Regions from separate parts of the Shewanella sp. FDAARGOS_354 genome, predicted to be linked through region 3. Evidence: predicted binding sites of a transcription regulator. Region 3 holds the regulator's gene; each other region holds the start of a gene.
The links. Region 3 encodes MetJ, which represses methionine synthesis genes. Its sites were predicted from a motif close to TAGACGTCTAGACGTCTA; they were not measured.

Region 1: metK (methionine adenosyltransferase) is a predicted target of MetJ. The motif match lies at 5,130-5,147, and genes of this name have one in related genera.
Region 2: serA (phosphoglycerate dehydrogenase) is a predicted target of MetJ. The motif match lies at 5,912-5,929, and genes of this name have one in related genera.
Region 4: thrA (bifunctional aspartate kinase/homoserine dehydrogenase I) is a predicted target of MetJ. The motif match lies at 4,253-4,270, and genes of this name have one in related genera.

What each region holds. Positions count from the first base shown of each region.
Region 1 covers NZ_CP022089.2:2,614,088-2,621,507, reverse strand. The annotation lists gene CEQ32_RS23125 (hypothetical protein) at 1-240, shown strand, start outside; gene CEQ32_RS11835 (EAL domain-containing protein) at 276-1,448, shown strand; gene CEQ32_RS11830 (IS4-like element IS10A family transposase) at 1,458-2,666, opposite strand; gene CEQ32_RS11825 (EAL domain-containing protein) at 2,753-3,016, shown strand; gene CEQ32_RS11820 (hypothetical protein) at 3,009-3,350, shown strand; gene CEQ32_RS11815 (hypothetical protein) at 3,357-3,806, opposite strand; gene metK (methionine adenosyltransferase) at 3,936-5,087, opposite strand; gene tkt (transketolase) at 5,564-7,420, shown strand, end outside.
Region 2 covers NZ_CP022089.2:2,684,820-2,692,239, forward strand. The annotation lists gene CEQ32_RS12145 (curlin) at 376-795, shown strand; gene CEQ32_RS12150 (curlin) at 810-2,315, shown strand; partial or broken gene CEQ32_RS12155 (DNA-binding response regulator) at 2,492-2,569, opposite strand; gene CEQ32_RS12160 (IS1634-like element ISShes12 family transposase) at 2,660-4,273, shown strand; gene CEQ32_RS12165 (helix-turn-helix transcriptional regulator) at 4,270-4,890, opposite strand; gene CEQ32_RS12170 (DUF2238 domain-containing protein) at 5,255-5,863, opposite strand; gene serA (phosphoglycerate dehydrogenase) at 6,020-7,249, shown strand; gene ygfZ (tRNA-modifying protein YgfZ) at 7,385-7,420, shown strand, end outside.
Region 3 covers NZ_CP022089.2:4,305,637-4,313,056, forward strand. The annotation lists gene nrfD (NrfD/PsrC family molybdoenzyme membrane anchor subunit) at 1-913, shown strand, start outside; gene CEQ32_RS19430 (sulfite exporter TauE/SafE family protein) at 1,088-1,831, opposite strand; gene metJ (met regulon transcriptional regulator MetJ) at 1,939-2,253, opposite strand; gene metB (cystathionine gamma-synthase) at 2,476-3,639, shown strand; gene CEQ32_RS19445 (bifunctional aspartate kinase/homoserine dehydrogenase II) at 3,651-6,044, shown strand; gene metF (methylenetetrahydrofolate reductase) at 6,293-7,186, shown strand; gene CEQ32_RS19455 (methyl-accepting chemotaxis protein) at 7,277-7,420, opposite strand, start outside.
Region 4 covers NZ_CP022089.2:4,908,043-4,915,462, reverse strand. The annotation lists gene thrC (threonine synthase) at 1-611, opposite strand, end outside; gene thrB (homoserine kinase) at 677-1,615, opposite strand; gene thrA (bifunctional aspartate kinase/homoserine dehydrogenase I) at 1,612-4,080, opposite strand; gene slyD (peptidylprolyl isomerase) at 4,724-5,386, shown strand; gene CEQ32_RS22060 (hypothetical protein) at 5,579-5,956, shown strand; gene trpR (trp operon repressor) at 5,988-6,263, opposite strand; gene CEQ32_RS22050 (c-type cytochrome) at 6,453-6,902, shown strand; gene CEQ32_RS22045 (IS4-like element ISUnCu8 family transposase) at 6,951-7,420, opposite strand, start outside.

The DNA of each region.
Region 1 (7,420 bases), 1.7 Mb from region 3:
ATTGATTATGTTGATGTGGTTTTAGGTGATCCTCGGGTGGTTTTATTACCGATTTTAACGGCATATCTATTGCGCATATTGGTTACTTGGCGATGGCTAGACTTAGTAAAAGGAAAAGCATTGAGTCGATACTTAAAACAGCATCTGAATATTTTTTTGCCAGTAGTTATTTGTTTTATGGTTATATTGATGCTTGTTACCGAAGCATCTGCCTTACTTAGTTGGTTTTTTCGCCACTAATTGATACTTTGCAAACCGCTAGTATTGGGATCCAATTGTTTATCCGTATTTTATTAACCCATGTGCTCTGGAGCTTCGGTGTGCACGGTGATAATGCATATCTACTATTAATTGGTGTCGATAATGGCTTGACTGAGGTTGTACCTAATCTAACCGCGAGTCAATTTATGGATTTGTTTATTCTTTACGGTGGCAGCGGGGCGACGTTATCGCTCATTATTGCTATTTTCATTAGTTCTAAAGACAGTGCAACACGCCATATTGTTAAGATTGCAACGCCCTTTGCATTTTTCAATATCAATGAAATATTGATTTATGGTTTACCTATTATTTTTAACCCTAGATTATTATTGCCATTTATACTCTCGCCCATAGTGAATTTTATATTAGCCTATAGCGCCATCAGTATAGGTATTCTAGAATTTGATGCTCATAGCTTTCCTTGGATAACACCTCCATTTATTAATGCTTATATGGCGAGTGGGCATTTTAGTTCTGTGTTATTTCAATGTTTTTTGATAGCTATCGGTGTGTTGATTTATCTACCATTTGTACAGCGATTTTCTTTAATGAGTGAACACTATGAGTTCGATCGTGAGCTTATAAAAAGGATTCAATTTCAAGCAGATATTGAGCTGATGAATGAAACACATTATCTAAAAAAACAGTCAGAGTCTTTAAAGGCTGAAATTAATTTAGAGAAAACCATCAAAGAGGTGTTAGCCGGTGAATTGCAGCTTCACTATCAACCTAAGATTGCTTTAATTGATGGTAAAGTGGTTGGATTTGAGGCGCTAATTCGTCTTCGGGATGAGTATGGGGCCTTAAAAGGCCCTTATTTTATTGATGCGTTTCAACGTGCGGGCTATTCCCACATTATTGATCGTTTTGTAATTAATACCGTTGCAGAAGATCTTGCTCGTTGGGCATTAGAGGGCTTTTTTCCTAAGGTCAGTATCAATATTGACCCAAATAACATCACCGATAGTCAATTATTAGCGATTATGAATGATAGATTAGGTAGTGTTGCTCATCAGGTCGAAATTGAGATGTTAGAATCGGCATTCATGTTGGATATAAGCCGCATTGATAGCAGTATCAAACAGCTTAAGCAGTGTGGTTTCCGTTTTTGGTTGGATGATTTTGGTACTGGGTTTTCGAGTTTAAGTCTACTGAGTCGAATCAATGTCGATGGTATTAAGCTCTGAAGGATCCCCTCATAAATCAGCCATAGCATAGCCATATTTGAGCAACTGATTGGCGAATAATACCCAGGCCGCCAGCAATTCTTTCTCCGTGATTTGATAATCAGGCCGCCTGAGCACCTCCAATCCCAAGCGAATCGTTGAGAGTACCGTTCGATGCCCAATGGTATTGGCCTGAAAATGCTTATCCCAGCCCTGTTGCTGTGCGTGTAAACCAACTAGCCACAACAGGCATTGAACCATCAACGCTATCAGTAGGATGATGTCGAATCGCTCTGGACTGTTGGTACGACTTTGGCGTAAGCCAAAGCCGTATGCCGGGCTTTTGAGGTCACGAAAGGTTTCCTCTATTTGCATACGTTTGGCGTACAGGTTTACCAGCTGCTTTGGGCTCCGAGATTCTGGTGGTAAATTGCTGGCTAACACCCAAGGCTCTTTCGCCGATGTTGAGTACGTTTTTGCCGATGGATGGTGGCAATTAGTCCTCGTTGAACGCTGATTTGTACGCCCCTTAGGTTTGCTACGATAAAGCGTGAGATGGCAATTGATAGGGTTAGTTTTGGTCAAGGTCTTACAACCCAGGCTCTTCGCTTGACCGTTGGCCAAGTCATGTGTACTGCGAACTGCACGCCAATTTTCAGCGCCAATATCTGCAAATTGAACTGTACCGCGAATACGGCTTAGCCAAAACCAACCATGCGCCTCAACCTCTTTGTACCAAGGCACTTTGAACCCCGCGTCAGTCACGATGAGAGGGGTAACATGCAAAGGTAAAATCTTGGCTAAGTCCGCTAAAAAACCGTTGTGGGAGGCCTTAGAGCATTGTTCTGATAGGGGATAGGACTTCTCATACAGGGTAATAGAGCGGCCATTGAAGGCTATTGAGGCGCGCAGAGCCATGATGCGTTTATGCTCTCGGATGTCTGACCAATCGACGAGCACAATCGGCATAGGGTTACCAGAACAGATGAGGCGGGCATGCCATTGGTAGACAGCTAACCGTTCTTGATGCAGATGCGTGTTGCCGAGCAAACGATCAATGCGCTTGATGTTGTGCTTGGTTCGGGCCGTGGTTGGTAAATTTCGACCTAACTCAGTCAAGGTCAGTGTCTTACATTCAATCAGTGCCTTAGAGGCCAGCATCAAGCTGTTTAATCGTTTTAGGTGAAGTTCTGGGCAGTATTGGTGTAAAGAATGTTGTAGGATATTGGCTTCGCGCATCTTGTTGTCCAAGTGTAGTTTTTAGCGAAACCATTTGATCATGCAACAAGATGCGCTTCCACTCTAATTTGATGATTTATTTGTAAATCATCAGGGGATTCTTCAGTATTAAGCTAGATCGCAGTATTCTCGCCAATGCCAGTGAGCCTAAAGGTCGTACTTTATATCTGCAAATTTGCAAGCTTTGTAGTAGTTTAGGTTTTAGCTTGACAGCTGAGGGGGTTGAAACCCGTGTTGAAGCCGAGTTTGTAAAAGAAGCTGGTGTTGCTTATGTGCAAGGTTGGTTATATGCCAAGGCAATGCCAGGACCCGATGCTAAAGCCTTTTGGTTGGAGATAAATGGTGAGTAAATCCTTGGTCAATATCTTGTTGGCTAACTATGCCCAGACTAGTTTATCGGCGTGGGACAACCTGCGCGTATTATTATCCGAGTGTGCCTTGCTGCAATGTGAGGCCCGAGGATTTGAAGTCGATTGCGACGATAGTCGCCCCCATTATTGGTTACAGATTGAAGATTGTTGGCTCGATTGCGGCCGCACCAATGCTTACAGTGCGGCTATAGTATGTTTAACGCCCGAGGTCGTTCAAGGTGCAAGGATAATTGGCGAACAAGAGTGTGCACTGTTATCCGCCGCGCAGATAAATCTGCTGTGTATGCAAAACGCCCATTTTGACCATTGTTAATCTGGATCACAGGATTAACCATTTCCCCGTCGGGTAATTTCCTTGATAGCCAAAAGGAAGCCGTCCCTGCAAGTACCAGGCTAAACGTTCTTGTGTGAAGTCGCATAGCGTGACTTCGGCTAACAATAAGGTGGCTAAGGTTTCGGCATCATCTGCGACTAGTGCGCAAATCTCGGCAACGGGCATTATTTTCCACGTTTCCAGATAGGCGGTTTTCGCTATTTGAGCGACGATTTCGCTAGAGACTTGGGGCTTTAATCTGTCGGCTTGTTGATGGTCGCTAACACATAAGCTTTCATAGGGTTCAGTGTAGGGCGGTTCGAAAAAACGGTCGGGATCCCTTTCAAGGCAAGTGGCTATGTCTTCTAGGCTACCTAAGGTGTTGGCCATGGGCTCGTAATGGCCCACTTTGTTCGCCCAAGAACAGGATTGGAGTTGTGCGATTAACGGCTTCATTGAGTCTCTGTCTTTTGCATAGAGTAAAAGCCATCTTGCTGAGAGGAATGGAGTTAGGCAATACATCCTAAGCATAAAAAAACCGCCATTAGGCGGTTTTTTCTTGTAAAAGCATGAGCTTAATGTAGATTACAGACCTGCATCGGCGCGCAGTGCGTCAGCTTTATCCGTCGCTTCCCATGGGAACTCGCTGCGGCCAAAGTGACCATAAGCGGCTGTCGCTTGGTAAATTGGACGAGCTAAGTTCAACATCTCAGTCAGGCCGTATGGACGCAGGTCGAAGTGTTGACGGACTAACTTGATTAAGACTTCTTCAGATACTTTACCCGTACCGAAAGTCTCAACACTGATAGAAGTCGGTTCAGCTACACCGATAGCGTAAGACACTTGGATCTCACAACGGTCTGCCAGACCCGCTGCTACGATGTTTTTCGCAACGTAACGGGCAGCGTAAGCAGCACTACGGTCAACTTTTGATGGGTCTTTACCAGAGAATGCACCACCACCGTGACGCGCCATACCACCGTAGGTATCCACGATGATCTTACGACCGGTTAAACCACAGTCACCCATAGGACCACCGATCACGAAACGGCCAGTTGGGTTAATGAAGTATTTAGTGTCCTTGCTCAGCCATTGTGCTGGCAGAACTGGTTTGATGATGGTTTCCATCACGCCTTCAATCAAATCCGCTTGAGCGATATCAGGGCTGTGTTGGGTAGACAATACGATCGCATCAATACCAACAATCTTGTTGTCTTCGTAGGCGAAGGTCACTTGGCTTTTCGCATCTGGGCGTAACCATGGCAGGGTGCCATTTTTACGCACTTCTGATTGACGCTTCACTAATGCGTGGGCATAAGTAATAGGTGCTGGCATCAGAATGTCAGTCTCGTTGCTGGCATAACCAAACATTAAACCTTGGTCGCCGGCACCTTGCTCTTTTGGATCTGCGCGGTCAACACCCTGGTTGATGTCCGGTGACTGTTTACCAATCGCGTTTAATACGGCGCAAGAATCGGCATCGAAGCCCATATCTGAATGGATATAACCAATTTCACGAACCGTTTTTCGGGTAAGCTCTTCAATATCAACCCAGGCAGAGGTGGTCACTTCGCCACCTACTAATACCATGCCAGTTTTGACATATGTTTCGCACGCAACGCGCGCTTTAGGATCTTGGGCCAGAATCGCGTCTAGCACAGCATCAGAAATCTGATCTGCAATCTTATCGGGATGACCTTCTGAGACCGACTCAGAAGTAAACAAGTGCTTTGCCATAGTAGGAAAATCTCGTCGTTAGCAATCAAACGTGTAGAAGCATCTACATCTAGACGGCTATTTTAGTGGAAATTCATCGCCATGACACCCCCAAAGCTAAATATTTCTGTACTTAGTGAGGTAAATCTCAGCTTTAAAATTTGAACTAAAAAGCGTTTAAGTTAATTAACTTTTTGAAAATTATAATTAAAAACTATAATCACTCTCTGCAAACCGTTGGGTAAACTTGGAATCGTTGCTGTTTTCCCATCACGGACTCTTTAAGGTTAATGACACTGAGTGATTGTCATTGCGAGTTTAGTACGATGTTTTGGCTTGAATAGTTCATCTTTAAGCTATTTTTTTATCGTAAAAAGTCCCATTGGGAGTGCGAAGACAAGATTGTGGTGAATTTTCGTTTGCGTCGCTTCGCTATGTAGGGGAAAATATGCATCCAAATTGCCCGCTAGACCCCCACAAATTAAGCAGGAGAGAGCATGCCTTCCCGTAAAGTACTCGCCAACGCAATCCGTGCGTTAAGTATGGATGCAGTTCAAAAAGCAAACTCAGGCCACCCTGGCGCCCCAATGGGCATGGCAGATATTGCGCAAGTGCTGTGGAATGATTTCCTTAAGCACAATCCGAACAATCCGAAATGGGTAGATAGAGATCGTTTTATCCTCTCTAACGGTCATGGCTCTATGCTGATCTACTCTTTATTACACCTCACGGGCTACGATCTGCCAATGGATGAGCTGAAGCAATTCCGCCAGTTACATTCTAAAACCCCAGGTCACCCAGAATATGGTTACACCCCAGGTGTTGAAACCACCACGGGTCCATTAGGTGCGGGGATCAGCAACGCTGTGGGTATGGCGATTGCAGAAAAAACCTTAGCGGCACAGTTTAACCGTGAAGGTCACGAGATTGTTGACCACTACACATACTGCTTCCTCGGCGATGGCTGCTTGATGGAAGGTATTTCCCACGAAGCGTGTTCTCTGGCTGGTACCTTAGGCCTAGGCAAACTGATCGCATTTTGGGATGACAACGGCATCTCTATCGACGGTCATGTTGAAGGCTGGTTTACCGATGACACGCCAAAACGTTTCGAATCATACGGCTGGCATGTGATTGCTAACGTAGATGGTCACGATAGCGATGCGATTCGCGCGGCTATCGAAGCGGCTAAAGCGGTCACCGACAAACCAACCATGATCTGCTGCAAAACCATTATCGGTTTTGGTTCGCCAAACAAATCTGGCAGCCACGATTGCCACGGCGCGCCATTAGGTGATGCGGAAATCGCCGCGGCCCGTGAATTCTTAGGCTGGCCACATGCGCCATTCGAAATTCCTGCCGACGTATACGCTGGTTGGGATGCTAAAGAAGTGGGAGCAGCCCGTGAAGCGGCATGGAACGATAAGTTTGCCGCTTACGCGAAAGCTTACCCAGAACTGGCTGCTGAATACGAGCGCCGTGTACTGAAAGGTGAATTACCAGCCGATTTCGAAGCCAAAGCACAAGCCTTTATCCAAGAATGCCAAGCCAAAGGCGAAGGTATTGCGAGCCGTAAAGCGTCACAAAACGCGATTGCAGCCTTTGGCGCTATGCTGCCTGAACTGTTAGGCGGCTCAGCAGACTTAGCGGGTTCTAACCTCACCTTGTGGGCAGGTTCTAAAGGGATTCAAGACGATCCAGCGGGTAACTACGTGTACTACGGTGTGCGTGAATTCGGTATGAGCGGCATCATGAACGGTGTGTCTCTGCACGGTGGTTTCATCAACTACGGCGCGACTTTCATGATGTTCATGGAATACGCACGCAACGCTGTACGTATGTCTGCACTGATGGGAATTCAAAACATCTTCGTTTACACCCATGACTCTATCGGTCAAGGTGAAGACGGCCCAACTCACCAACCCGTTGAGCAATTAGCTAACCTGCGTATGACGCCAAACATGGCGGTATGGCGCCCATGTGACGCGGCTGAAACCGCAGTAGCGTGGAAAGCGGCTATCGAACGTCGCCATGCTCCAACATCACTGATCTTCAGCCGTCAAAACCTGAAGGCTCAAGCACGTACTGCTGAGCAATTAGCCAATGTGGCAAAAGGCGCTTACGTACTGCAAGACTGCGCGGGTACACCTGAGTACATTCTGATCGCTACTGGTAGTGAAGTGCAATTGGCGGTAGAAGCTGCTGCGGCCCTGACTGAACAAGGCAAACAAGTTCGCGTGGTATCTATGCCATCAAACACTGAGTTTGATAAGCAAGATGCTGCTTACAAAGAATCTGTACTGCCAAAAGCCGTAACTAAACGTATTGCTATCGAAGCGGCCCATACTGACTTC
Region 2 (7,420 bases), 1.6 Mb from region 3:
CGTTGAAATTCTGGAACGGCAATTACGCAGCCACCATTCAAAGTGAGATGGATAAAAACGACGAATTTCCAGCATGTTTGCCTGCAAATTGTTGCCATAATGTTTCAATTTAAAAAAGACGCTGCACGCTAAATACAACTTAACTACTAGACCAACTCGGTGAGGTAAATACCGCCTAAACGCAGGGTTTTATCGACAAAAAACAAGATATTCATGGAATTAACAAAAGTTAATCTGGTTAGCATTTAAATTACACCTCAAAAATAAATACCCTTTTGGCCAATTGTCTCTAAGCACTATGGCTCGTACCTTGATGCCTGAGTTGGAAAGAGTCTGTGCTCTGACCAAAACACCAATACATGCAAGGAGTCACTTGTGCCAAATCCATTAACACGCTTTTTGGTACTGCTGCTCTTGATATGTAGTTGCCTGACATCATCCCATGCGGCAGATGTCAGTGAATTGCCCGTCACACTGCAGGCGCTAATTGAGCGTTCAGGGCGCGATAATCTTATCGACCTAGTGCAGCAAGGCACGGCAAACCAAGGGATAGTGTTTCAATCAGGGAACGATAACAGCGCCTATGTGACGCAAGCGGGTAACGATAACGTATCGCTTGTGACACAGATTGGAACCAATAATGAAGTCCAACTACGACAAGTCGGCACTAAAAATATGGCTTCGATTACCCAGATTGGTAATGACAACCTGGTGCAATTGAACCAGCTAGGAAGCGGCAATTTTTCGATTCAACAGATTGCGGACGGTGCCGCAATCTCAATAACTCAGTATTAAACAGGGAGAGTCACATGAAATCACAAGCAAAAATGTCATTGATTGCATTAGCCATTACTGCGGGATTAAGTGGTAATGCGCTAGCAGCAAGCACAGTCAACGAAATCAGCGTTGAGCAAACAGGCCAAGGTCAAGATACCTTAGTCGCTCAAACTGGTGTCATTAACGCAGCAGCAGTAACCCAAACGGGTAACGACCAAGTTGCCACCGTATTACAAGACGGTGTGTGGCATGAAGCACAAGTCAACTCAACTGGCGATGCTAACAAAGTGACTGTTAGCCAACAAACAGATTGGCACGTAGCCTCTGTTGATGTGGAAGGCAATAATAACGAAGTTGAAGTGACTCAAGACGGCTTCTTCAACCAAAGCAGCAACGATGTCGTGGGCAACGACAACCTTGTTTCAGTTAGCCAATTAGGCGAGCTGAACGAAAGCTATGTTGAAATCACTGGCACAGAAAACAGTGCATTTGTTGAGCAAGAAGGTGATGAAAACCTTGCCGTATTCCGTGTTCAAGGCGACAACAACGACGGTGATATCAAACAATACGGTAACAGCAACCAAGCGGGTCTTATTGCACTCGATCTGACTGCCAACGTGGGTAATAACAACGACGTATCAGTTGAACAAATTGGTAACAATAACTTTGGTGCAGCCAAAGGCATCGCTGGTAACGACAACAGTGTTGATATCTACCAAAAAGGTGATAACCACACTGGCTTTGTTTACGCCTTAGCCGGTAGCGAAAACGATATCAGCATGAAGCAAGAAGGCAGCAATAACATTGCTTACCTCTCTATGACTACGGGTGATGATAACACTATCGACATCGCTCAAGATGGTGATAGCAATACAGTTGGTGATTCTTTAATTGCTGATATTCAAGGTGATGATAATGATATCGCCATCAAGCAAAAAGGCGATAGCAACGGTGCAGAGTTCCAAGTATGGGGCGATAGCAACGACGTTGATTTAAAACAACGTGGTGATGCTAACTTCGCAACCTTTGGCGCTTACGGTACTGACAACGACTTCGACTTATCCTCTAAAGGTGATAACAACGAGCTGGTTGCCTTCGCAACAGGTGAAGACAACAGCATCGAAATCAGTCAAGAAGGTGATGCGAACTTCGCTTATGTGGATGCCGTGGGTAGCGACAACGAAGTGGATGTTGAGCAAGATGGTGATCAAAACGAGACCATCATTAGCGTAACAGGTAACAACGCCGATGTAACTGCACTGCAACACCGTGGCGATCTGAACCTTATCGATTTAATCATCGAAGGTGATGGAAACTCAGCAGAAATCACTCAAGCGGGTAACGGCAACTGGGTCGGTGGTGATAGCGGTAGTTCATTTGCTGCCAACTCATTTGGCGTGAGTGGTGACAACAACAGCCTAATGATCTCCCAAACAGGTAATGACAACTTAGTATTAGGCTCACAAGCGGGTAACAACAACAGCATCAGCGTAACCCAAAATGGTGATATGAACGTTGCGACTGTTGTGCAGTACTAATCTTTAAATATGAGTCGCCTTCAAGTTGAAGGCGACTAAATAAAAACGGGAACATTGATAATGTTCCCGTTTTTATTTGCCTATCACACGCAAAAGTACATCGTTATTCGTCTTATCGTTTGGGTATCACACCACGCACCCGCTCGCTTTCAAACAAGATACCAATCAACAAAGGCTTAACTACAAAACTCAAAATGGGTTTGATAGGTCTGAGCCCATCTTAATAACTCGACACGATTTCGTGACTGGGTTTTACCCGTCATTCCGCACCTAATTTTCGATTTAAAAAACTTGACGGCGATCGGTCATTCTGATCTATTACTCTCTTTTGCAGGTAATTCATCATGGCCGCTCCCGCTATCTCTATCCGTAACCTCGACCACCTTGGTTTGGTCGCTGCACTTTGCCAAGAACTCGGCATTGCTCGCATGATTGATGCGGTGCTACCCAAAACGCCGCCCTACAAAGTCTCACATGGTGAAGCGTTGGTGGCGATGATACTGAACGGTCTTGGCTTTCATAGTTCGACCTTGCACATGTTCCCGCAATTCTTTGCCAACAAGCCTGTAGAACGCCTGATTGGCCCGGGGATCTGTGCCGATGACCTCAATGATGATGTGCTCGGCCGCTGCCTTGATGCCCTCTTTGAGGCCGATGTCAGCACGCTTTATCAGGTGATGGCGGAGCAGGTCGTTGAACGATTGGGGCTCAAAAGTACTGCAGTACACCTCGATATCACCAGCTTCCACGTCGATGGCGCCTATGACCAAGCCGATGGCGAGCAGCTCGGTAAGTTGCAATTGGTACGGGGCTATAGCCGCGACCATCGGCCAGAGCTAAACCAGGTTATCCTGGAGCTTATCTGTGAAAATCAGGCCGGCCTGCCCATCTACATGCAAGCCTTGAGTGGTAATATTAATGATACCAAGGCCTTTGCCCAGACGGTACGGCGCCACTTGAGCAGTCTCAAGGCCGCGCAGGAGAGTCGTTATCTGGTCGGCGATGCGGCGCTGTATTGCGCCGACACCTTGCAACTACTGGCACAACAGCAACAGTTGTTCGTGACTCGTGTGCCTGTCACCCTCAATGAAGCCAAGCGAGCCGTGGCAACCATTGGCACCCAGTCGCTGGTTGCGCTGGGCAATGGCTATCATGGCTGTTGGCAAAGCGCCAATTATGCCGACGTCGCGCAGCGTTGGTTGCTGGTGCGCAGCGAACAGGCCAGCCACCGTGAGCAGCAAACATTAGCCAAAAACCTACTGAAAGACAGCACGCGTGAACTGAAAGCCTTCAACAAATTATGTGCCCAGCGTTTTGCCTGCGAGACCGATGCGCAGGCTGAATTAGCCCGTTTTGCTGTCAGCTTAAATCTGCTGCAACTAGAAGCAGAAGTCGTGAGTGAACCTATCTATGCAGGGCGCGGAAGGCCCCAAAAGGGTGAAATGCCGGTGAACTACCAATTTCACATCAAGGGGTTAGCCGCAAGTAGCTTGGCGCGGGTGGCTGAGGCGCGCAACCAGACAGGGGTGTTCATCCTCGCGACCAATGATCACAGTGAAACGCTCACCATGGCTGAGCTGTTGGCTACCTATAAAGCCCAGCAGAATGTCGAGCGTGGTTTTAGGTTTCTGAAAAGTCCCGAATTTTTAACCTCCTCGTTATATCTTAAAAAACCGGAACGTATCGAAGCGTTGCTGATGGTGATGACCTGTAGCCTGATGATTTATGCGGCGCTGGAGCACCGGATCCGGCAGGGCTTAGTAGAGCAGAACCGGAGTGTGGCGGACATGAAAAAGAAACCCACGCAAAAACCGACTGCGCGGTGGATTTTTTTACGCTTTGGCGGGGTGCACGAGTACCAGTTGGGAGAGGCGCCACCTCAAGTCACAGGACTCACAGTGGACCAGCAGATCATTCTCGACGTGTTAGGCGAACGGTATCGGCAAATTTATTCCTAAATCAGGTGCGGAAAGTCGGTTTTACGGAAAATCGATGAAATATGCGCCTTTACCGTGTGCTCACTGATGCAAAGACGATGGGCAATTTCCTTATTTCTCGCGCCGCTGGAAACGAATTGAATGATGGTTCTTTCTCTAGAGGTAAGAGCTTGCAGCATGGCCACAGTGTCGGCAGGCATATCATGTTGTCCATCCAACTTTTGCACCACGCGACGAAACATCTTACTGAGCAAAGTTCTATCGTACCAAAGCTCATCGGCAACCATTTTACGCAATCCGGTCAACATCAAATCCATACGCTGGTCAGTAAACAGTAGTCCGCGTATGCCAAGCAGCATAGCTGACTCTTGATCTAAGGAATTGCGCTCAACTTGATACAGAGCCACAGGAATATGGGGGACAAGACGAGATGCCAGCAAAGGGATCCCTTTATTATCTAAGGCCGCACCTTTCTGGGCGATTAAACAAAAGCTGCGATGCCCTTTTTCTAAATCTAACTCTAACGCTGAGGCATGTTTAACGATCCGTGTTTTCAATCCGATAGATTCAGCAAGTATCGCTAAATGGCAAGGCGCCGCCACTTGATGTAAAAATACTAACTCATTGATAGTACCCAATTTACTCTTCTCCCTGAAAAGTATTTCATTATCTTTTTATCCGGCTTAATGAAATCTGCCTAAATCTCAGCGTACATCTCATTAACATAGCCCATTTTGACTAGTTACCGTATGAATGCCATCACCCAAATGTACTAATAACCTCTATTTATATGTAGTAAATTCGACTAAGTTCCTAAATAGTATTTAATTGCTAGCAATTAATACTAAATGAGATGGAGATCACATTCATCTTTATACCTTAGTCTATGAAAACATCAATCGAAAGTTTAAACAAAAAATTAACACCTTAAGATGACATTTTTGGGAATAACAATCCCCTTTGAATCTAATTCAAAGGGGATTGGATGTTCTCAGACTACGATTAGGCTTGAGTCAGGAGTTTAGTGATTTGCTTATCCTGCACACGGGATAAACTGAGTAGCGCCACGATGGCCCCAATTAAGGCTAAAAACATATCCGATTGGGTATCCCACACGTAACCTTGTGTGCCTAAGAATGCCTCAGCACCTTCGCCCGTTGCAGCGGCCACCCACCACTCAATAAGCTCATAAAAGGCACTAAACGCGAGCACAAAACAAGTGACCAAAAAAGCGCACCAAGCGCCGGGTTTGACGGCTTGATTGCGTAACATAATCTCACGGGCCAACATGGCAGGAATAAAGCCTTGAGCGAAATGCCCGACCTTGTCGTAATTGTTACGTTCACTACCCATCCATTGGGCAATGGTGTCAAATAATGGCACTTCAGCATAGGTATAGTGCGCACCGACAAACAGCACACAGCAATGTACAAGTACTAAAAAATACACTATTGGGGTTAGCTCAAAGCGTTTGCGGGTAAAAAATAATAGCGGAACCGCCACTAATGCAGGTAAAGCTTCAAGCCACCAAGTGAAAGTATCAGCAGGTTTTATCGCCGACCAGACTAATACTGAGAGGTAAATACCGCACCAAGCGATTTTATTATTCAATGTTTCTTCCTCTTATGCGATATTGTTCTAATTTTAGAATATTAACTTTAGCCATCTAGCCCTCCACAGTGAGCAAAAAAAGTGCTACTTTGATGAGCCAAGGTTGTCAGCATAACATACAAGAACCACTTCAATTAATTAGAGGGTACCCATATCATGGCGAAACATTCGCTTGACAAGGATAAGATCAAAATCCTGTTGTTGGAAGGCGTCCACCAATCTGCGGTAGATGTGTTTGAACGCGCGGGATACACCAATATTGAGTATCACAAAGCCTCGTTAGGTGATGAAGCCCTGCACGAATCCATCAAAGATGCTCATTTTGTTGGTATTCGTTCCCGTACCCAACTCACCGCCGATGTATTAAAACGTGCCGAAAAATTAATTGCGATTGGTTGTTTCTGTATCGGCACTAACCAAGTGGATCTAGCGACCGCCGAATCCCTCGGTATCCCCGTTTTTAACGCACCATTCTCTAATACCCGCAGCGTAGCTGAACTGGTATTAGGCGAAATTATTATGCTGATGCGCGGTATTCCTGAACGTAACGCTATCGCCCATCGTGGTGGTTGGATGAAAACTGCCGCAGGCAGTTACGAAGTCCGTGGCAAAACTTTAGGCGTGATAGGCTATGGCCATATTGGAACTCAGCTGGGGATCCTGGCAGAAACCTTAGGCATGCGTGTGGTGTTCTTCGATATCGAAGACAAATTGCCATTGGGTAATGCCCAGCAAATCCATTCAATGGAGCAATTGCTGGCACAGTCCGATGTAGTAAGCTTGCACGTGCCTGAAACGCCGCAAACCAAAGACATGATAAGTACTGCCGAATTCGCCGCTATGCGTAAAGGCAGCATCTTTATCAACGCTTCCCGCGGTACTGTGGTCGATATCGATGCGCTTACGGTTGCACTCAAAGAGCGTCACCTTGCGGGCGCGGCGATTGACGTTTTCCCCATTGAGCCACAATCGAATGATGATGAATTTATCAGCCCATTACGCGGTTTAGATAATGTGCTACTCACGCCACATGTGGGTGGTAGCACCGCCGAAGCACAGGAAAATATCGGTATCGAAGTGGCAGGCAAATTAGCCAAATACTCAGATAACGGTTCAACCGTATCGGCGGTTAACTTCCCTGAAGTGTCTCTGCCAATGCATAAAGGTACCTCTCGCCTACTGCATATCCACCAAAACCGTCCAGGCGTGCTGATCAAAATCAACAAAGCCTTCTCTGAAAAAGGCATTAACATTGCCGCTCAGTATCTGCAAACCACGGCAGAAATCGGTTATGTGGTAATGGAAGTCGACACCCACCAAGCAGAAGAAGCCTTGGTTGAGCTTAAAGCCATTGAAGGCACACTGCGTACTCGCGTGTTGTTCTAACGCCTAAACCGCTTAGGTTTGCCCCCATCTAAGGCGCACATTTCATTTAAGATATGTGCGCCTTATGCTTTTGAGGCCAGAGGAATTCCGCTACAATCAAGCCTCTTGCATCGCCTTCATTTTCAGGATCTCGCTATGACTATTGCAGTTTCGACACCCAATTGGGATCTG
Region 3 (7,420 bases):
TGATCCCGTCACTTGGCACTGGGTCATCGCCGTGTATTTGTTTATGGCGGGTTTATCCGCCGGAAGTTTGCTGATTGGCATTGGTTTGCGTTGGTTCAATCAAGAACAAACACAAGTTGAGAGCAATATCCTCAAGGCCGCGGCGATTATTGGCCCTGTGGCAATCAGCTTAGGCTTAGCTTGTTTAGTGTTTGATTTAACTAAGCCTTTCCACTTCTGGTTGATTTTAATTAACTACAACTTCCAGTCCGTTATGGCGATTGGGGTATTAGCGCTGCTGGCTTACTCACCCTTGGCATTTGCCTACGCGATTTTAGTACTGCGTGACGATTTGCCCAAGTGGGGCTTAGGTTTCCTCGCGCCTATCGCTAAGCTGCTGATGCCCTTTAGAAAGCTGATTGAAGTGCTATTGTTTGTCCTCGCCATTGGTGTGGGCGCTTACACTGGCTTCTTAATCTCGGCGATGAATGCCTATCCGATGCTAAATACTGCGGTATTGCCTGCACTGTTCTTGGTATCTGGTTTATCAGCGGGTGCGGCGGCCAATGCGGTGCTGGCGCTGGTGATGTTCAAAACCGATAGCCACGACAAGACCTTAGCTAAAATGCATGGCTTAGAGCTGCCAGTGATGGCCATCGAAATCATGTTCCTGTTTATGTTGTTCTGCGCCTTGTACTTTAAGGGCGGTGCGGCGGCTGCGGCGCTGGCATCACTCACCTCTGGCGTGTGGGCAAGCGTATTCTGGATTGGTGTCGTGGGGATTGGCTTTGGTGTGCCATTGCTGTTTATGCTGCTTCCCGCAGCGACTCGCCACACTAAGGGCGCAATGATTATGGTGGCCTGTGCCAGTTTAACCGGCGTGCTCGCGCTAAGACACTTTATTGTGTATGCGGGCCAAAGTTACCTGAGCTAAGTGATGTTAGCGAATGCTCTAACCCATGGCATTCAAACTAGCGCAACAAATATGAGTATTACTTTAATGCGATTAAGTGATACTCAAATGGGTTACAACACGCATCCCTGCAAGCAAAAAGCACCGTTAAACGGTGCTTTTTTATGGCTGCGATTGACTGCAATTGGCAGGAGGTTATTGCGGTAATAACTCAATCACTGATTTGACCGTGAGCACTAAGGCGCTGATAGCGCAGAGGGCTAAGGTCGCCATCTTGGTCTTATGTTTATCCACATTTCCCACCAGTTTGCCCGCCACGAGATAGCCTAAAAAGACCGAGGGCAATAGCATTAGCGACAGCCAAAAGTGCTTGATTTCGAGTAGGCCCGTCACCCCAAGAATCGCCAAGGCAATGGTCGAACTAAAGATAAAGAAGGCCGATAACGCCGCGCGAAACTGCGAAGCATCCTTACCCGCCAATAAAATCGCCATCGGAGGGCCACCAATGGCGGCGATATTGCCAAAGATCCCCGAGACGATTCCCGCGCCAAATAGCGTCGCTTTGTTCACCGGCAGGCTGAATTTATACAAACTGAGCACCACGGCAACCGTCACAATCGCGGCAATCGCCAGACCAAGAATCGGCTGCGGCGCAAACAGTAATAGGCTAGCACCGATAAAGCCACCGGGCACTCGACCGATGAGCGCGTATTGCAAGCCATTGAATTCTAAATGGCCGCGTTCACGCAATAGGGTGAGTAGCGCGATGGAAAATCCCATCACAATCACGGGGGCAGGCACTAATTGGGGATCGACGATATACAGCAGCGGGCTGGCGACCACGGCTAAGCCAAACCCAATTAGACTCTGGGTGAGGGCACCTAAAAACACAATCACAGACGCGATGGCAAGCGTTTGTGGATCGATCAAGGAGAACATAGGATTCCATCAAAACAAAATAGGGATCGTTACTTTAACCCACCACGCCTGATGAGCATTAACGATCCCTAATAATTAGTTACGGCAGGATTATGGACGCTTAAGCGTTATTCCATGTCTTCCCACTCGATCCCCATTTCGTCCATCAACCGCTTCGCTTCAGCGGGGATGCTGTCTGGGCACTCTTTCGACAGATCGGCATCATCAGGCAGAGGCTGGCCGGTGTAGGCATGCAAAAATGCTTCGCACAACAGTTCGCTATTCGTTGCGTGGCGCAGGTTGTTGACCTGACGACGCGTACGTTCATCCGTGAGGACTTTTAGCACTTTGAGCGGAATAGACACAGTAATTTTCTTTACTTGTTCATTCTTCTTGCCATGTTCAGCATAGGGGCTGATGTATTCCCCATTCCATTCAGTCATTGACTCACCTGTTATAACGCTAAATTCGGGGCAGATTTTAAACCCTTACAGATTACAGTCAAATTATTGCTACTATTTCTTAGCGATTGCAAACAGATTTCTTTATGTTTAGACGTCTAAGCGTCTTAACGCCTATTGACGATGCCACTGGGCTTAGGTACATTTAGACGTCCAGACATCTCTTTGCGAACTTAGGAGTTCCCGATGACCGCAGGCAAATTAGTGACCGAGCGTCAATTAGCCACATTGGCAGTGCGTCAGGGTATCGAAAGCGATACTCAATATGGCGCCGTGGTGCCGCCAATTTACCTGTCGACGAATTACGCCTTCGATGGTCATAAAAATCCTCGCGAATTTGATTACAGCCGTTCCGGCAATCCTACCCGCAGCATCTTAGGCGATGCCTTAGCTAAGCTGGAAAAAGGCGCAACCGGTGTGGTGACCTGCACTGGCATGGCCGCCATTACCTTAGTGACCACTTTACTGGGCCCAGATGATTTACTGGTGGTGCCCCACGATTGCTACGGTGGCTCTTACCGTTTATTCACCAACCTCGCGAAAAAAGGCCAATTTAAACTGCTGGTGGTCGATCAAACCGACAGCCAAGCACTTGAGCAAGCGATTGCCCAGCAGCCTAAAATGGTGTGGATTGAAACCCCATCCAACCCATTACTGCGGGTGGTTGATATCGAAGCTATTGCCAAGGCAAGCCACGCCGTAGGTGCGTTAGTGATAGTGGACAACACTTTCCTCTCGCCGATTTTGCAGCAACCGCTATTGCTCGGCGCCGATATCGTTATCCACTCCACCACTAAATACATTAATGGCCATAGCGATGTGGTGGGCGGCGCGGTGATCGCCAAAGACCCTCAACTCGGTGAGACCTTACATTGGTGGTCGAACACCTTAGGCTTAACCGGTTCTGCCTTTGACAGTTATCAAACCCTGCGCGGCCTGCGTACTTTAGCTGTGCGCATTCGTGAGCACCAAAGTAATGCCGAGCGGATTGTGGAGTTACTGAGTAACAGCCCCGTCGTGAGTAAAGTGTATTACCCAGGTCTTGCGGATCATCCCGGCCATGCCATTGCCGCCAAGCAACAAAAAGGTTTTGGCGCTATGCTGAGTTTTGAGCTTAAGGGCGGCGAGGCCGAAGTGGTCGCCTTTTTAGATGCGTTAAGTTTATTCAGCGTGGCTGAGAGTTTAGGTGGCGTTGAGAGTCTCGTAGCCGTGCCCGCGACCATGACCCACAGGGCGATGGAGCCGCAGGCGCGTTTTGAAGCTGGCATTAAAGACACCCTATTACGTTTGTCGGTTGGTATTGAAGATGCCGACGACTTAGTTGCAGATATTCAAGCAGGATTGGCCGCCGTAGCGGCTTGTCAGTAGAGGAATAATAGATGGCACGTTGTCACTTACATAAATTTGGTGGTTCCAGCTTAGCCGATGCCGATTGTTACCGCCGAGTCGCCCATATTCTGTTAACCCATGGCCATAGTGATGATCTAGTGGTGGTGTCTGCCGCGGGTAAAACCACTAACTTTTTATATAAATTATTGTCCCTGCGCGATAGCAACCAATTATGGCAAGAAGAATTACAAGTCCTTATCAGCTATCAGCAAGGCTTGATTGAGCAATTATTATCTAACGAGCAAGCGCGGGATTTACGCGAACGTTTAACCACGGATAAAGCTCAGTTAATCAGTCTATTATCTTTAGATGTACGCAACGATTACCAAATTAACCATGTGGTGAGTTTTGGTGAGCGTTGGTCGGCGCGCCTGATGGCAGCGCTGCTGCGTGAATCGGGCGTGGCCGCAAGCCATGTGGATGCCTGCTCGATTTTAGTGGCAGATGAGGCCGCCGTGCCGCAAATCCGTGTGCAAGAATCCCGCGCTAAAGTACAAGCCTTACTGGCCGCACACCCTAACGAGCGCCTAGTGATCACCGGTTTTATCTGCGCCAACGAGCGCGGTGATACCTTGCTATTGGGTCGCAATGGCTCTGACTTTAGCGCCAGCTTAATTGCTAGCCTTGCCGACATTGAGCGCGTGACCATTTGGACCGACGTTGAAGGGGTCTTTAACGCTGATCCAAACAAAATCAACGATGCGAAATTACTCAAGAGCATGTCCCTTGCTGAAGCGGACCGCTTGGCACGTTTAGGCTCACCCGTGTTGCATTCACGCACCTTGCAGCCATTGTTTAACACAGAGGTGAGTTTGGCTGTGCGTTCAAGCTACGCCTCCCATACCGACTTTACCCTGATTGCGCCGCACAGTTCCTCAGCGAGTGCGCCCGTGGTGACCAATCTAAATGCTGTGGTGTTATTTGGCTTTAAGATTGCGGGTGATGTCGCTAGTCTGCTCGAGCAATTGGTGGCGGCGGGATTAACGCCACTGGCCCATTGGGTATCGGCGCATCAACGGCTTGAGCTTGCCTATACCGCTGAAAACCAAAAACAAGTACAAAAATTATTGGATGCGCAGGCCGAAGCCCTCGGCATTAAAGATCTGCAAATTAATACCGAACTCGGTTTAGTGGCGTTGGTGAGTGCCGATGCCGAGCATTATCGCCGCAGCTTTGCCCGTTTACTGAGTCGCGATGCTAAGCCCTTGTTCAGTGGTGACTTAAGCCTGGTGACCTTAGTGCCACAGTCGCAGGTTAATCTGCTGACGCAAAAAGTGCATCGCCGCTGCGCTGGCCCGCGTAAACGTATTGGCGTATTGCTGCTGGGTGTGGGCAATATTGGCGAGGCGTGGGTGAAGCTGTTTAAGTCAGTTTCTCCCTCGTTAAATCAAGAGCTTGAAGCGCAAGTCGAGTTAGTCGGTCTGGTGACTTCCAGTAAAGCCCTGATTAAGTCTACGGGGGTGGATCTGGAAAGCTGGCAGCAGGAATTTGATACAGAAGCGACTCCTTGGCAGTACGAGCATCTATTTGAACAATTAGAACAACTTAACTGTGACGAACTGATTGCATTAGATATCAGCGCCAGTGCCAGTTTAACCCTGCAATATCCAGAATTTTTCGAGCGCGGCATCCATATGGTCAGCGCGAACAAACTCGCGGGTTCTGGCCCGCTGCCTTTTTATCGCGAGCTTAAAGAACAACTCGGTTATCGCCGTTTATTCTGGCGCTATAACGCCAGCTGCGGCGCGGGTTTACCTATTCAGCACGCCTTAAACGATCTGCGTAACAGTGGTGATAGCGTTGAAGCCGTGGGCGGGATTTTCTCTGGCACCCTGTGTTGGTTATTTGAGAATTACGATACCAGTAAACCCTTCTCGGAATTAGTGATTGAAGCACGTGGTTTAGGGATTACCGAACCCGATCCTCGGGACGATCTTTCTGGCCGCGATATGCAGCGCAAGTTGCTGATTTTAGCCCGTGAAATCGGCCTAGAAATCGAGCTTGAGGATATTGAGCTGCGCTCCCTAGTACCTGCCCATTTAGCGGATATTCCGTTGGAGCAATTCCTTGCCCGTATCGGTGAGCTAGATGATGAATTATTGCAGCAATATGGCGCAGCAGCGGAACAAAACAAAGTGCTGAGATATGTCGCCTCTTTGGATAATAGCGGCGCAGTCCTTAAAGCCGAGGTGGGATTACAGTGGATTGATGCGAGCCACCCCTACGCCAACCTGACGCCCGGAGATAATGTGTTTGTGATCCGCTCAGCCTTCTATCAAGGTAATCCTTTGATTATCCGAGGACCGGGTGCGGGCCGCGAAGTGACGGCAGCAGCTGTACAATCGGATCTAACACAGATCTGCCGCGATCTGCTGCAAGAATAGATTTAAATTCAAAAGCTTAAAGGACTCATTTGAGTCCTTTTTTATTGGCGAAGATAAGGACTAAAATCAAGGTGATCAACGAGGGATAAGAAAATGCCAAAAAGGGGGATTTTTTGGCTTGACTTAACAGCCAGTTTCTCTAGTATATGGACATATAGACGTCCAAACGTCCGTATGGATTAAACTACTGCATTAATAGTCGTACCAGTCGCGATAAGTGTCGCACTCGGGCGGTTGAGGAAATACACATGGCTTTTCATCACGCACAACATTCACATTCGCTAAACCAAAGTTTGTCTGAACTTAATGGCGATATTAATGTTTCTTTTGAGTTTTTCCCGCCATCAACCCCCGAAATGGAACAGATCCTGTGGAACTCTATTCGTCGTTTAGAGCCGCTGAATCCTAAGTTTGTGTCTGTGACCTATGGGGCAAACTCGGGCGTGCGTGACCGTACCCACGGCGTGATTGAACGTATTCAACAAGAAACCAACCTAGTTGCTGCGCCGCATTTAACCTTAGTGGATGCGAGTGATGAAGAGCTGTTAGATCTGGCAAAGCATTACTGGAAATCGGGTATTCGCGACATAGTGGCGCTGCGTGGCGACTTGCCTGCGGGCAGCCCAAAACCGACTCGCTTTGCGGTGGATCTAGTGCGCCTGCTGCGTTCAGTGGCCGACTTTGATATTTCGGTCGCCGCTTACCCAGAAGTGCACCCAGATGCGGCTAACGCTCAGGCGGATTTGATTAACCTTAAGCGTAAAATCGACGCCGGTGCGAGCCGTGCTATTACCCAGTTTTTCTTCGATGTGGAATCTTACCTGCGTTTTCGCGACCGCTGTGTTGCGGCGGGGATTGATGTCGAAATCGTACCCGGTATTTTACCCGTGACTAACTTTACCCAGTTAAAGCGTTTTGCGGGCATGACCAATGTGAGCTTACCAAGCTGGTTACATAAGCAGTTCGATGGCCTTGAAAATGATGCCGGAACCCGTCAGCTGGTGGGCGCTAACGTGGCGATTGATATGGTGAAAGTGTTGTCCCGCGAAGGGGTGAAGGATTTCCACTTCTACACCTTAAACCGTGCGGAATTGACCTATGCGATTTGCCATACCTTAGGGGTTCGCCCAAAGGCGGTATAACGTTAACAGCATAAAAAAACGCCGCTATTTAGCGGCGTTTTGTTTTGCTTGAATCCTAAATCCTAAATCCTAAATCCTAAATCCTAAATCCTAAATCCTAAACTGAGCGAGAAGTGTGGTTAAGCGCATCGACAACTGTGCTAACTCGTCTCCCGCCCGAGCCGTTTGCTCGGCACTCTCGGTGGCATTGGTCGTAATATCATTAATATTATTGACGTTTTTATTGATTTCTGC
Region 4 (7,420 bases), 600 kb from region 3:
AAACCATCTCGCACATCGCTATCTTCAAATGCCTGTTTGACTAAGTGCTGGCAAGCATCGAAATCTGACTCAACCGCGACTGTGTGGATATTCTTGCCTAAAGTAGTGAACATTTTTTCCTGTAGCTCACTGATTTTGCCCTTAGGATAAAGCACCACAACATTGACTTTATCTAGACCGTAAAAGGCATCGGCCACTGCCGCCCCTGTATCCCCTGATGTCGCCGTTAAAATGGTTAAGCGCGAGTCTTGAGCAAAAACATTGATGCATTGCGCCATAAAGCGCGCCCCAAAATCCTTAAATGCTAAGGTCGGCCCATGGAAAAGCTCGAGGCACGAGCGCTGCTCATCAACCGCCACCAAGGGTAAATCAAAGTTAAAGGCACGCTCAACCAGTTGATCTACCATCTCTTGACCCAGTTCAGAGGCGAGCCAAGCACCGAGTACTTTTTTACTGCGCTCGACAAAAGGCATCGCTAAAAGCGCCTCTATATTGTGCAACACCGGGATTTGAGTTGGGAAAAACAACCCTCTGTCTTTACCAAGTCCTAATTGCACCGCTTCCTTAAAGCTCACTGTCTGCGAAGGGTGTTTTAAATTATATAGTTTCATGCTCACTCGACCTTATCTGCCAAACCTTTAAGGCTTGGGCTTAATGCTTTTAAAAGTAAGAAAAATTAATCGACTCGGCGCGTGCCTTGCTCATCGAGGCGGCACACATGGGCAAAGCCCCCCGCTTCGGTCAGATAATGAGCCTCTAACCACGCCTTAGCGGCGTTAGCGATCGCGAGATCGTCAGTCACAGAAAACAGGGTTGGCCCACTGCCCGAGATGCCAGTAGTTAACATGCCTAATTCGGCGAGCGCTGCTCTGGCATTGTCATAACCCGGAATCGCCGCCGCGCGGTAAGGTTCAGCCAATACATCCTTTAATACTTGAATCGCAAGCTTGGCGTTTTGCTGATAAGAGGCGTGCACAAAAGCACTCAAATAACGCCCAAAATCGATGGCCACAGACTTATCGTATTGTTCTGGCATGAGTTTACGCATCATGGCCGTTGAGAGTGACATCCCTGGATACGCCACCACCCAATACCATTGTTTAAAACTGGGGATAGCCTCGCAGATAGCGCCGGGCACATTGAGCATCAGCTGCATGCCGCCCAAATAACAGGGCGCGACGTTGTCGTAATGGACGCTTCCGCTGATCTTGCCCTCAAACTCGCCCATGAGTTCGAGTAGCGCTTGTTTATCGTAGGGGCGCTCAAAATGCTCGTTCAGCGCATAAAGCGCTGCAACCACAGAACTGGCGCTCGAGCCTAAGCCACTGCCGACGGGCAAGTTTTTTTCTAGGGTTAATGCCACGCCTTGGTTTTCTTTCCCAAGAGCTTTTAAGAAAAACACCGCGCATTGATGGACGATATTCTCCTCGGGATTGCTGGGTAACTTATGCGCCCAAGCTCCCACTTGAGTAAGGCTCACCCCCGCATCTGCCGCAGCAATTGTGACTCTATCGCCGAGTAAACTGCCATCGATGGGGGCAAGTGCCGCGCCCAATAAATCAAAGCCCACACCCACATTACCCATAGAGGCGGGAGCGTAAACGGTCAAACTCATACACTCACCTCACGAGTCCAATTTAAGGTTCTTAATACATCGGCAAAGGCACCTGCCGCAGTCACTTCTGTGCCCGCACCATAACCACGTAGCACAAAGGGAATCGGCTGATAATAACGGCTGTAGAATGCCAAGGCATTTTCACCGCCTTTTACGCTATAAAGTGGATCGGTAGCATCGACTTCGGTGATACGCACATAGCACGCGCCTTCTTCAATCTGCCCCACATAACGCAGCACTTTACCCTGCGCTTTCGCCTCAGCCACTCGCGCCGCAATCGCCGCATCAGCCTCGGGTAAACGCGCCATAAAACTTTCCACATCGCCTGAATCATCAAAACCTACGGGTAAGACTGAGTCGACAACAATATCATTTAGTTCAAGTTTCAAACCCACTTCACGGGCCAAAATCAGTACCTTACGCGCCACATCCATGCCACTTAAATCATCGCGAGGATCAGGTTCAGTAAAGCATTTTTCCCGCGCCAGTTTAGTCGCCTCAGAAAGTGACATCCCCTCATCAAGTTTACCGAAGATAAAGGATAAGGAGCCTGACAAAATGCCATTAAACTTGTGCAATTTATCACCGGCGAATAACAGTTTTTTCAAGTTATCGATAACGGGTAATCCTGCGCCCACGTTGGTCTCATACAGAAACTGCCGACGTTGCTTTAATGCTGTTTGACGCAAAGCTTGGTAATAGGCGTAATCGCGAGTGTTAGCCTTTTTATTCGGCGTCACCACGTGCATGCCCGCGTTCATCACCTCTAAATACTGGTTCGATACTTGATCGCTTGAAGTACAATCCACCAGCACAGGGTTTAATAACTGTTGCTCTTTCACCCACGCCAATAGCGCAGGTATATCGCTTGGCTGCTGGCTATCGGCAAGCAGGTTTTGCCAATTGTTTAAATCAATACCCGCACTATCGAGTAACATTTTGCTTGAATTGACAATACCGCAGACACGGATGCTAATGTGCTGCTCTTTTAGCACGCTCGCCTGATGTTTGATTTGCTCCAGTAAGCCTGCGCCAACGTTACCACACCCCACTAAAAACACATCTAAATACTGCTGCACATCGAAAAAGCCCTGATGACAGGCGGCAACCGCATGTTTGGTCTTTCGCTGTTCGATCACTGTTGAAATAGAACGTTCAGAAGAGCCTTGGGCAATCGCGATAATATTCACACTCGCCTGGGCTAACGCTTGGAAGAACCGCGCCGCCACACCTTTATGGGTACGCATTCCATCACCGATCAAGGAGACGATTGCCAAGTCATGGCGCATTTCGATTGGCTCGAGTAAGTCACTTTTGATTTCTAACTCAAACTCTTGCTCAAGCGCCGATTTCACCTTGGCGGACTCGCTGGTCGCCACACAAAAACTGATGCTGTATTCGCAAGAGCTCTGGGTGATGAGTGACACAGAAACACCGCTACGGGAAATCGCTGCCAGTGTGCGGCTCGCCATGCCGACCATGCCTTTCATGCCAGGGCCTGATACATCAAACATGGTTTGATTATCCAGATTAGAAATGGCTTTAACCTGCAAGCCGCTCTGATCGGCCTGATTCGATACCAGAGTGCCGGGCGCATCGGGATTAAAGCTGTTTTTGATATAACAGGGGATGTGGAACTGGGCGATAGGCGCAATAGTTTTAGGATGCAGCACCTTAGCCCCAAAGTAAGACAGCTCCATCGCCTCCTGATAACTTAACTGCGATAGCAACTTAGCATCGACGACCACCCGAGGATCGGTATTATATACGCCGTCAACGTCGGTCCAAATCTCGCAGCTTGAAGCATCTAAACAAGCGGCCAGCACGGCAGCAGAGTAATCAGAACCGTTACGGCCTAAGGTCACAACCTTGCCGTCTTCATCGGCGGCGGTAAAGCCGGGCATCACCCAAACCCGCTTCTCATCGAGGGCAAGATTTTTAAATCGCGGTTTGCTGACGGCAATATCGACCACGGATTCTAGCGGACGACCACGGCCTAAAAATAGTTCACGTGGGTCTAGCTGCGCCGAAGTAATGCCTTTTGCCAGCATGACTTGCTCCATCAACGCAGCAGACAAACGCTCACCCGCAACCACGATCTCGGCGCGCACCCCGTCAGGGCATTCCTGCAACAGCGTAATACCGCGTAATCTGTCCTGCCAACGTGCTAGCTGCGCGCTTAGTCCGGCGAACAGCACTTCGCTCTGGCTACTAGAGAGTCCAGAACTAACCGCATCCTGATAGAGCGAGGTAAACACCCGCTCAACGTGTTGAATGACTGGTGAATAATCTTCCCCTTTCACCGCCACATCGACCATTTCTAGCAGAGCGTTTGTCACTGTTGCAGGCGCAGAGAGCACTGTCGCGACCGGCTCAGCTTTCGCTGCCTTGGCAACAATATCCGCCGCCATTGAAAATCGCTGCCAATTTGCAAGCGAGGTACCACCAAATTTCATCACTTTCATCTTGATCTCCTGTACCGCGCCCGACTAAGAAACATAAGCTAAAAACAAAAAAGCCCGCTTCTTTGTGGGAAGCGGGCTCGTCGTTAAAATTCTTTAGGGTGTATCAGCCCGCCCCCACTCTGGTTGTAGTGGTGGTTGTAATAATGGTAATTACTACGAAACCAAGGCTATGCATACGTTTAGACTTATCTATGTCAATGTGATGTTAAACAGAATTGCCTTTTTCACCTAACCTTGTCAACCCCCAAACTGGATTATTTATGCACAAATCTTTCACTTGAGTAAATTAGTGATTCAAGATTAATAAATATCAAGTTTTCATAGGCTAAAAATACGTTTTCATCAATACAAAACTGTTTACGTAAACGTAATGCCAGACAATTACACTCAATTTAACCTATTAAAAAATAAATAATTTATAATGATATTTTTTCATCATTCGAAAATTAAAGCATTTCAGTCTGTTTCCACACATAACAAAGGGCAACTCATAAAAAACCACAATTCATCTTTTGTATCGTCCTTAATCTCAGTAAATCGAACTCACAAAAAGCTGTGCGATATCTAACATAAGCAACTTCAAATTATCGCCAGCACCCTAAAAGCGCGTTATTATGCGCGCACATTCCGAACCGGAGGCGATATGAAGATCACCCAACACAGCGCGGTAACCATTCATTACCGTTTATCAGATCAAGAAGGCAGACTTTTAGAAGACTCTTTTGATGCCGAACCAATGTTGTATCTGCATGGTACAGAAAACCTAATCCCAGGATTAGAAGCCGCATTAGAAGGTAAAATTAAGGGCGAAAAACTGGACGTGACAATCAGTGCCGAAGAGGCCTATGGTCCGTACCATGATGGCCTTCGCCAGGCAGTACCATTAGAAGCATTCGGTGATATCGAAGACATCGTGCCAGGTATGCGCTTTATTGCAGAAACCGAAATGGGCCAGCGTCCAGTTCAAGTCATCGAAGTTAAAGATGATGTTGTGATTGTTGATGGCAACCATCCATTAGCAGGCCAAGCACTCAGCTTTAGCATTGAAGTCATCGATGTACGTGAAGCGACAGCTGAAGAAATTGCCCATGGACATATTCATGCACACGGCGGATGTGGCAGTCATGGACACAGCCATGAACATGACCATGGCGGCGGATGCTGTGGTGGCTCAGGTCATGATGTTGGTGGCTGCTGCGGGGGTTCTGATGACCATGGGCATCACCACCATGACCATGATCACGAAGCTTGTGACACACCTAAAGCGGGATGTGATGGCAACGGTGGCTGCGGCTGCCGCGGCTAATGTAGGTTCACAAGCCTAATAGCCCTCCCAGAGGAGCTGATAAAAAAGCACTTCCTTAAATAAGGAGGTGCTTTTTTTATCGCCAAATGATTATAATCAGCAGGTAAATAGGGAAGTTTAAAATCAAACAGCATTTTCAGCTAAAAAAACAATATTTTCAAATCGATATAAACATCACGCAACGGAGTGCATATGTTAGCAAAACCAGTATATGAAGTTTTACCCTTTGGCTATATGGTACTAGGCTGTTTAAGCTTTATGCTGCTAGAACCTGATTATGCGCTGATTGCAGCTCTTGTTGTGTTTGTTTTGGGCGCCAGAATTTACAATTTACGTTCTCAAAATCGCCGAACCGATCCTGTAAAACGTCGAAAATCTGGATATCTACCTAAGACAATTTACGATTTATTGCCTTTTATTTATCTCTTTTCTGCCTTAGCTATTTTTAAATTTTTCCCTAAAAATCTTTATCCTTTGCTGGCCATTATGTTAGTCAGTTATAGTTTTTATATTCTCGTTAGACGCTCCATCCACCGCCGACATAAAATACCGACAACTCCCCAGTTTTAATCAAATATCTAGTCCAATGGAGCCCAAATAATTAACTGATAAGCTGTTGGATTTTATCCCTATGGCTGGGTTCCATATTCTTTAAATAGTTTGAACAACGGGTAATAGTCGCAATACTCACCTGATACTCGGCAGCAATTTGTCTCTGGCTCATTTCTCCATTTAGCAATAGCTGGAAGACTTTTAGCCGACCGGCAATAGCGCTGCGCTCTTCCTCGGTCAGCAATAAATGAAACAATACCGACAGCTCTTCATAATTCCCATGGCTCAAAATTTTTTCTAATACTAAGTCCCAATTGGCTCGCATAATCGCCCCATAAGTATTGTTTAAGCATTACAACGGCAGTTTAGCAGATTTACTCTACCGGCAAATAACTTGTTACGTTTATCCCTCTTATCTAGACAAAAACTGACAAATTTGCTTCTAGTACATTGAGTTAATTTGTGTACAATAGCAGAGCAATGTCACACTTCGACGCTAATTTGTGAGAATACGATGAAAAAATTACTCCTAACTCTCGTTGCCGGTACCTTATTGGCTTCAACTGCTCAAGCACACAATTTTGAAGATGCAAAAGATGCGATTCAATATCGCCAATCTGGATTCAGCTTAATTGCTTATAACTTTGGTGATATGGGCGCCATGATGAAAGGTAAAAAGCCTTTCGATGCTGAAACCTTTGCGATGCGCGCAAAAAATGTCGCTGCGCTTTCACACATCCCTTTCGAAGGTTTTATTGAAGGTTCAGATAAAGGCGATACCGAAGCCCTAGCCAAAGTATGGCAAGACAAGGCTGACTTTGACACTAAGATGAAAACCTTCCAAGAAAATGCTGCAATTTTAGCGACTGTTGCTCAAAAAGGTGACCAAGCTGAAATCAAGCAAGCCTTTATGGATACTGGCAAGAGCTGTAAAGGCTGCCATGACGTTTACAAAAAAGATTAATGTTCTCGTAATCTCTTGTAAAAAGCCAGCATTTAGCCTGTCTCTTGATCACAAGTCTTCGTGATTGAGAGACATGGCCAATTCGTAACCCTCAAGGATGGTTTGTAACCTAAACCATCCTTCCCACAATACCTCTACACAAGCTCGACCTGTCCGCTTGGTATCTTTCCAACCCCCTAATCTGGCCAGACGCTCGTACGCCCACTGCATATCGGGTGCCTGTTGAGGTAACGGACGTCCCTCCATTTTCAGCCAAAGTAATTTCCACGCTTTCTGACCCAATAGCGTTTCACAACATTGTGCTGCCACTTCCGCTTTGGATACCTTCATAAAGCGAAGCTGGAGTAAGCGTGTGGCGATAAAAGCCAGTATCACACTCATACGCTCCAGATTCTCACGGCACTGCATTCTCAGCTCTTCCACCGCGGTGCCACTGCTTTTCCATACCTTGTGGTAATCTTCAATCAACCAACGGCGCTCGTAATAGCCGACAACCTCCAGTGCCTCCTTCGAGCATG